Regions from separate parts of the Shewanella livingstonensis genome, predicted to be linked through region 2. Evidence: predicted binding sites of a transcription regulator. Region 2 holds the regulator's gene; each other region holds the start of a gene.
The links. Region 2 encodes sigma-54, which starts transcription at its own class of promoters, with help from an activator protein. Its sites were predicted from a motif close to GTTGGCACGNNNNTNGNNT; they were not measured.
Positions count from the first base shown of each region.

Region 1: the regulator sigma-54 is predicted to act here: its motif matches at 1,271-1,289, upstream of EGC82_RS13755 (nitrate reductase).
Region 3: the regulator sigma-54 is predicted to act here: its motif matches at 1,150-1,168, upstream of flgB (flagellar basal body rod protein FlgB).

Region 1 is NZ_CP034015.1:3,185,016-3,187,295, forward strand. Features, by position in the region: gene EGC82_RS13755 (nitrate reductase) at 1-1,230, opposite strand, end outside; gene cctA (tetraheme c-type cytochrome CctA) at 1,520-1,855, opposite strand; gene EGC82_RS13765 (NAD(P)-dependent oxidoreductase) at 2,240-2,280, opposite strand, start outside.
Region 2 is NZ_CP034015.1:4,406,556-4,408,835, reverse strand. Features, by position in the region: gene ptsN (PTS IIA-like nitrogen regulatory protein PtsN) at 1-222, opposite strand, end outside; gene hpf (ribosome hibernation promoting factor) at 225-512, opposite strand; gene EGC82_RS19205 (RNA polymerase factor sigma-54) at 537-2,021, opposite strand; gene lptB (LPS export ABC transporter ATP-binding protein) at 2,165-2,280, opposite strand, start outside.
Region 3 is NZ_CP034015.1:1,742,369-1,744,648, forward strand. Features, by position in the region: gene EGC82_RS07560 (chemotaxis protein CheV) at 1-160, shown strand, start outside; gene EGC82_RS07565 (CheR family methyltransferase) at 232-1,065, shown strand; gene flgB (flagellar basal body rod protein FlgB) at 1,202-1,600, shown strand; gene flgC (flagellar basal body rod protein FlgC) at 1,603-2,019, shown strand; gene flgD (flagellar hook assembly protein FlgD) at 2,043-2,280, shown strand, end outside.

The sequences.
Region 1 (2,280 bases), 1.2 Mb from region 2:
AGGTAACGACACCACTGGGTTGGTACCCATAATCCAAATCGCTTTAATTTTGCCCTCGGCAAGGGCATCAAACATCTCTACTGCTGCTAAGCCTTTTTGCTCGGCTACGCTGTCGGTTTGCCAGAAATCGGCTAATAACTGACGTTCTAAGTCTGAAAATCCCATATGACAGGCTAACTGAGTCGCTAAACCACCCACCTCACGCCCTCCCATCGCATTAGGTTGCCCTGTTAGCGAAAAGAAACCACTTCCTGGCTGTCCAATTTGGCCTAATGCAAGATGACAGTTAATCATCGCATTTGTCACATCGGTGCCTATGGTTGATTGATTAACGCCCTGACAAGATGCCGTAAGTACTTTTTTATGACCCGCGACTAATTGATAAAACTCAGTAAGCTCGCTAACAGGTATTCCCACTTGATTTGCGAGCTCGGCTAAATTTTTACTTAATTTTTGTGCTTGGGATACAACCGAATCGAAACCCTCGGTATGTGCCGTAATGTAAGCGTGATCAACACAATTTTGATCGGCTAAATAACCCAGTAAACCATGAAATAACGCCAAATCGGCGCCCGGTTTAATCGCTAAATGTATGTCAGCTTGTTTTGCGGTGGCAGTTGATAAAGGATCTATCACCACTAAACGGGCATTATTGGTTTTTTTAGCCGCTAATATTCGTTGAAAAAGCACCGGATGAGTCCACGCCGTATTAGCACCGACTAACACGATGACTTCTGCTTGTTCTAAGTCATCAAAGCAGCCTGGGACCACATCTTCACCAAAAGCGCGCTGCATAGCGCTAACCGCTGATGACATACATAAACGAGAGTTGGTATCTATATTGGCGGTTTTTAAAAAGCCCTTGGCAAATTTGTTGGCAACATAATAATCTTCGGTGAGTAATTGTCCTGAAAGATAGAGTGCCACCGAATCTGGGCCATGGTCTGCAATGGTTTGCGCAAAAGTTTCAGCAATTAAGGTGCTCGCCTTGTCCCAATCAAGTGGCATACCAGAACGAAGTGTAGGGTAACGCAGTACATTGGGTTGGGCTAAACTGTCGAGTAATCGCTCGCCTTTAGCACATAAATGCCCTTGGTTAGCAGGATGGTTAGTATCGCCAATCAATGTTAAATCAGCCACATCGACATCAATCCAATCAGCTTTAGTCGAAGACACGCTAACACCGCACCCAACACCACAATAAGCACAACTAGACTGGATTGCTGACATACATCTATCCTTTCACATTAACAATTTCATGATTAGATGACTGCGAAAGCCGTGCCAAAAAGTTAACATGCTGATTTACAATAGAAATAGAAATTCAGTTAAGTTTATTACATCAACATTTGCGCAACAAAAGTGCATAGCTGCGCCCTAATATTGCGCATCTTATTGAAATAGATAGTATTTACCTACTCACAAAGAGGTATTAATTTCAATTTAACAAGAGAAATGTTTGAAATCTAGAAACAAAAATACCGACAAAGATGTCGGTATTTTGTCTATTAACGATAGCTTATTTTGCAGTACGACCATCATCGTGACATGTATCACATGTTGGCTTTTCGCCTACTTTAGCTTCATGTGGTGCATGACAATCTGCACACATCAATACACCATCATGCGGCTTATGGTTTTCATCCATTTCAGCAAGTGTGCCATGGCAACTTTGACATTGTTCAAATTCATATGCGCCATCTTTAGATGGCTCACCATCGGCGTGACAGTTTTCACAGCCACCCATTTCAACGTGAAACTCTGCGAGCGTCTCATCAGCAGCAAATGATGCAGAAGACATCATCATTACCGCAAAACCAGCCGCAAACAATGCGCTTAGTAGTTTATTGTTCACTATTCATTCCTCCAATTTAGTGCACCCCCGCGTTCTTTTAATCTGACGCGGATCATCACACTGCAACACGACACTTTACTTATGGGGTTGTTTAACTATCAGTTTACAAATCAACCAAAATTGACCAGTAAGTATGAAGATAGTTAATCAATGTCATTTAAGCAAAATTAATTTAGATTGGGTAATGATAGCAGTGCTCGTTGCTTGAATATGTGCGCTACATCATGTAACTCAATGGTTTTTAGTCAACAAGTCAACTTGCCATCAGAAAAAAGCTAATACAGCAAAGGCTAATGTTTAATCAATTTACTGCTAATAAAAAGCCCCAACTAATATTGGGGCTATGTTGATGTAATCATATTTTACGACAATGGCTAGTTAATATTAACTGCGAGACTTTTCTAAGCGTGCTAGCAAGCTAGACG
Region 2 (2,280 bases):
GTGATCAATGGTCGTCAACCGACCATGAGGTATCGCAATGCCATTTCCTATACCTGTGCTACCCATTTTCTCTCTCGCTAATAGGCTTTCAAAAACCTCTTGCGAAGACAGGGTTGGGTACTGGGCAGCGACTAAATTGCTGATGAGTTCCAGTACTTTTTTCTTACTGCCCGGTGTGGCACAGGTAGTGCATTCCGGCTGCAGAATGGTACAAAGTTCCATCGTTAGTGTTTTGTATACTTCTCTTTGTGTTTAATTACCTGACGGTCGAGTTTATCGATCAGGGCGTCTATAGCAGCATACATATCATTACTTTCTGACATGGCAAAAATCTCTGCACCATTAAGGTTGATTTTAGCTTCTGCTTTTTGTTGTAATTTTTCTACATTGAGCACAACGTGTACATTATGGATCTGATCGAAGTGCCGTTCAAGCTTTGAAAATTTACCTTGCACGTATTCACGTAAAGATTCGGTTATGTCGACATGACGCCCAGTTAAATTTATTTGCATAAAAATTCCTCCATTACCTGTAGATTATAAACTCTTACGTTGGTTTGAGGGCGGGATCATCATTGCTTCACGGTATTTTGCAATCGTACGACGAGCAACGTTTATGCCCTGTTCTGCCAGAAGTTGAGCCATTTTACTGTCACTTAACGGTTTTTTCTGGTTTTCTGCAGCAACCAGCTTTTTGATAAAAGCACGAATGGCTGTTGATGAGCATTCCCCGCCATCATCTGTGCTGACATGACTAGAGAAGAAGTATTTTAGTTCAAATAGCCCACGAGGAGTGTGCATATATTTCTGTGTGGTGACACGCGAAATAGTTGATTCATGCATTTCTACCGCTTCAGCTATGTCATTAAGTACCATAGGCTTCATAGCTTCTTCACCATATTCAAAGAAGCCTTGCTGAAATTTCACAATGCAGTTGGCTACCTTGAGTAAGGTATCATTGCGGCTTTCGATACTTTTAATAAACCATTTAGCCTCTTGCAAGTGACCGCGAATAAATTGACTGTCAGATGAGCTTTTACTATTTCTGGCCATCGCGGCATATTGCTGATTAACGCCAATCTTAGGCATATTGTCTGGATTTAACTCTACAACCCAACGGCCATTTTTCTTTAGTACTGTGACATCTGGGATGACGTATTCGTCATCAATGGCGGTAATTAATAAGCCCGGACGGGGATTGAGTGACTGGATTAGGGTGATGGCATCACGCAATTCATTTTCTTTTAGCTTAGTTTTACGCATTAATAATCTGAAATCACGGCCAGCAATTAAATCTAAATAGTTTTTAATTAGCAGTCGAGCATTATCAATATGTGGTGTTGTATTGGCATATTGGGCTAATTGAATGATCAAACATTCACTTAAATCACGTGCAGCAACGCCAACGGGGTCAAAGTGTTGAATGCGTTTTAATACTGCTTCAACTTCATCGAGCTCAACATTTTCATCGCCCATGGCTTCGAGAATGTCTTCAGTGCTTTGGGTTAAATAGCCGCGTTCATCTATGGCATCAATAATGGCTGTAGCAATCGCCAAATCGGTCTCTGAAAATGGCGTAAGATTTTTTTGCCATTCTAAATGTTCATACAAACCTTCGGTAGTTTCACCTTGGAAAGGCATGTCATCATCGCGCATGCTCGCACTGCCTGAACCCGACATCGGTGAGGCGGTATAGACCTCATCCCATGTGGTATCCATGGCTAAATCATCCATGGTTTCTTTGGTCATGGATTCTGCTGTGTCGACTGTGGAGGTGTCTTTTTCAACATTGACTATGCTGTTGTCACTAAAGTCGGTATCAGCTTGGTCACGATGTTCTTTTATGGGATCTTTTGCTTCAGGAAACTCATCTTCTATTTCAAGTAATGGATTTGAATCCAATGCTTGTTGGATTTCTTGCTGTAGCTCCAATGACGATAATTGCAGTAAGCGAATGGCTTGCTGCAATTGTGGGGTCATGGTTAAGTGTTGACCCATTTTAAGTTGGAGTGACGCTTTCATTTACCGCTTATCCCTAGATGATTTCCATAAAAATGACAATCTCAAAAAATGTAATGGATTGCCACATACATCAATGACATTTAACCCTGTTTAGATATCGTTCAATGAAATGAGTTAGATAGACTAAAAGGCCAGTAAAGTAACTATAGCTTGAATTGTTCACCTAAGTACACAGCACGAACTTGTTGATTGCTCAATATCTCTTCAGGTGTACCTTCGGCAATTAAATTGCCTTGGCTAACAATATAAGCTCGCTCAC
Region 3 (2,280 bases), 2.2 Mb from region 2:
TAATGATCCAAAATTAAAGAATATAAAAGTAGTATTGCACACATCGTTAAGTGGTGTATTTAATCAAGCAATGGTACAAAAAGTAGGGGCTAACGATTTTATTGCTAAGTTTAACCCCGATGAATTAGCCGCAGCGGTTAACAAACATTTGAGTTTATAAACCTTTAATTGTTGCAAGAGATTGCAACAATTAAAGAGTGGGTTCATAGGCTTACATATTAGGAAGTTAATGTGACAGATAAATCACTTGCTGAAGCAGAGTACAATCAATTTAGACTGTTTTTAGAGCAGCATAGCGGTATTGTGTTAGGTGAGAACAAACAATATTTAGTCCGCAGTCGTTTAGCGCCTTTGATGGGGAAGCATAATTTACCTTCTTTGTCTGAAGTGGTTAAAAAGTCGATGAAACCTATCGAGCGTCAACTGCGTGCTGAAGTGATAGATGCGATGACCACCAATGAAACCTTATGGTTTCGAGACCGTTATCCATTTGAGTTACTGCACAATACTCTGCTGCCAGAATACAGTAAGCTTGGTAGACCATTAAAAATATGGTCGGCAGCATGTTCTTCAGGGCAAGAACCCTACTCGTTAGCCATGACGGTGTTGGAATATCAACAACGTAAACCTGGCGCTTTACCGGGCGGCGCGACGATTCAGGCAACAGACTTATCACCTTCTATGCTAGAGCGTTGTAAGAATGCTGAATACGATGGTTTAGCACTTGCTCGTGGTTTGTCTGAAGAGCGTAAACGTCAGTTTTTTGATGCTTTACCTTCAGGCAACATGAAAGTAAAAGATAATGTGAAGCGTTTAGTTAACTTTAGAGCCCACAATCTACTTGAAAGTTATAGTTTATTAGGTAAATACGATATTATTTTTTGCCGTAATGTATTGATTTATTTTGCGCCAGAGGCAAAGACCAAAATTTTGCGGCAATTTGCTGCCGCACTTAATCCAAAAGGTATTTTATTTTTGGGTGCGTCAGAATCTCTTGCCGGATTAACCGAAGAATTTAATATGGTTCGTTGTAACCCTGGTATTTATTATCAAAAGAAAACCTAATTAAAGTAATAGCTTAATCTATTTACAATGCCGACATTCGTCGGCATTTTTGTTTTTGTCCTTTATTCGTTTAAAAATTAAATTGTTGGCATAACCTTTGCTTTATTTCTACCAGTTAGCTGATGGAGGCAATTTTATGGCGATTAATTTCGATAATGCATTAGGTGTTCACCAATATTCTTTGGGCGTTCGAGCTCAAAGAGCAGAAGTGATTTCAAGTAATATCGCCAATGCCAATACTCCTCATTATAAAGCACAGGATGTTAATTTTGCCTCTGCTATGCAAGCGGCAAGCTCACATCAAAAGGGCTTGAGTATGAGCCAAACCACAGAGAAACATTTTGATTTAACGGCGTTGAGTCAACAACATGTTCAATATCGTATGCCAAATCAGGCAGATACTGGTGATGGTAATACTGTTGATACACAGAAAGAACAAGCCGCATTTATGCAAAATGCGCTCGAATACCAAATGTCATTAGGCTTTCTTGAAGGAAAGTTTAATGGTATGCGTAAAGCATTGCGAGGTGATTAATCATGAGTTTATTTAATATTTTCAATGTTTCAGGTTCGGGTATGTCTGCGCAGTCAGTGCGTTTGAATACTACCGCCAGTAATATTGCCAATGCGGATTCTGTGTCTAGCAGTGTCGATAAAACCTATCGCGCACGCCACCCTGTTTTTGAAGCTGAAATGCTAAAAGCCAATGGCCAACAAAACAGTTCGCCTGGTGTTAGCGTAAAAGGCATTGTTGAAAGTAACAAACCATTATTAAAAGAATACTCGCCAGACCATCCTATGGCAGATGGTGATGGTTTTATCTACAAACCTAATGTCAATGTGATGGAAGAAATGGCCGATATGATTTCTGCATCACGCTCTTATCAAATGAACGTTCAGGTGGCTGATGCGACTAAATCTATGTTGCAACAGACGTTAAGGATGGGTAAATAGTATGATGACTCAAGGAGGTAACAATGAGCCTCATTAATTCTTACAGTCAGTCTTTACCGCAACAATCCAGTAGTGCTTCTAATACCAGCGCTACTACGAAAAGCTCAGTACAGACAAATACAACTGGCACTACAACTGGTAATCCTTTTCTTGACGGCATTCGTTTGCCTGAAGAGAGTGCTATTCCTGAATCAAAAGATCAGATGTTAAAGCAAGAAGATTTTTTTGCTTTACTCAGTCAGCAGTTGTCGATGCAAGATC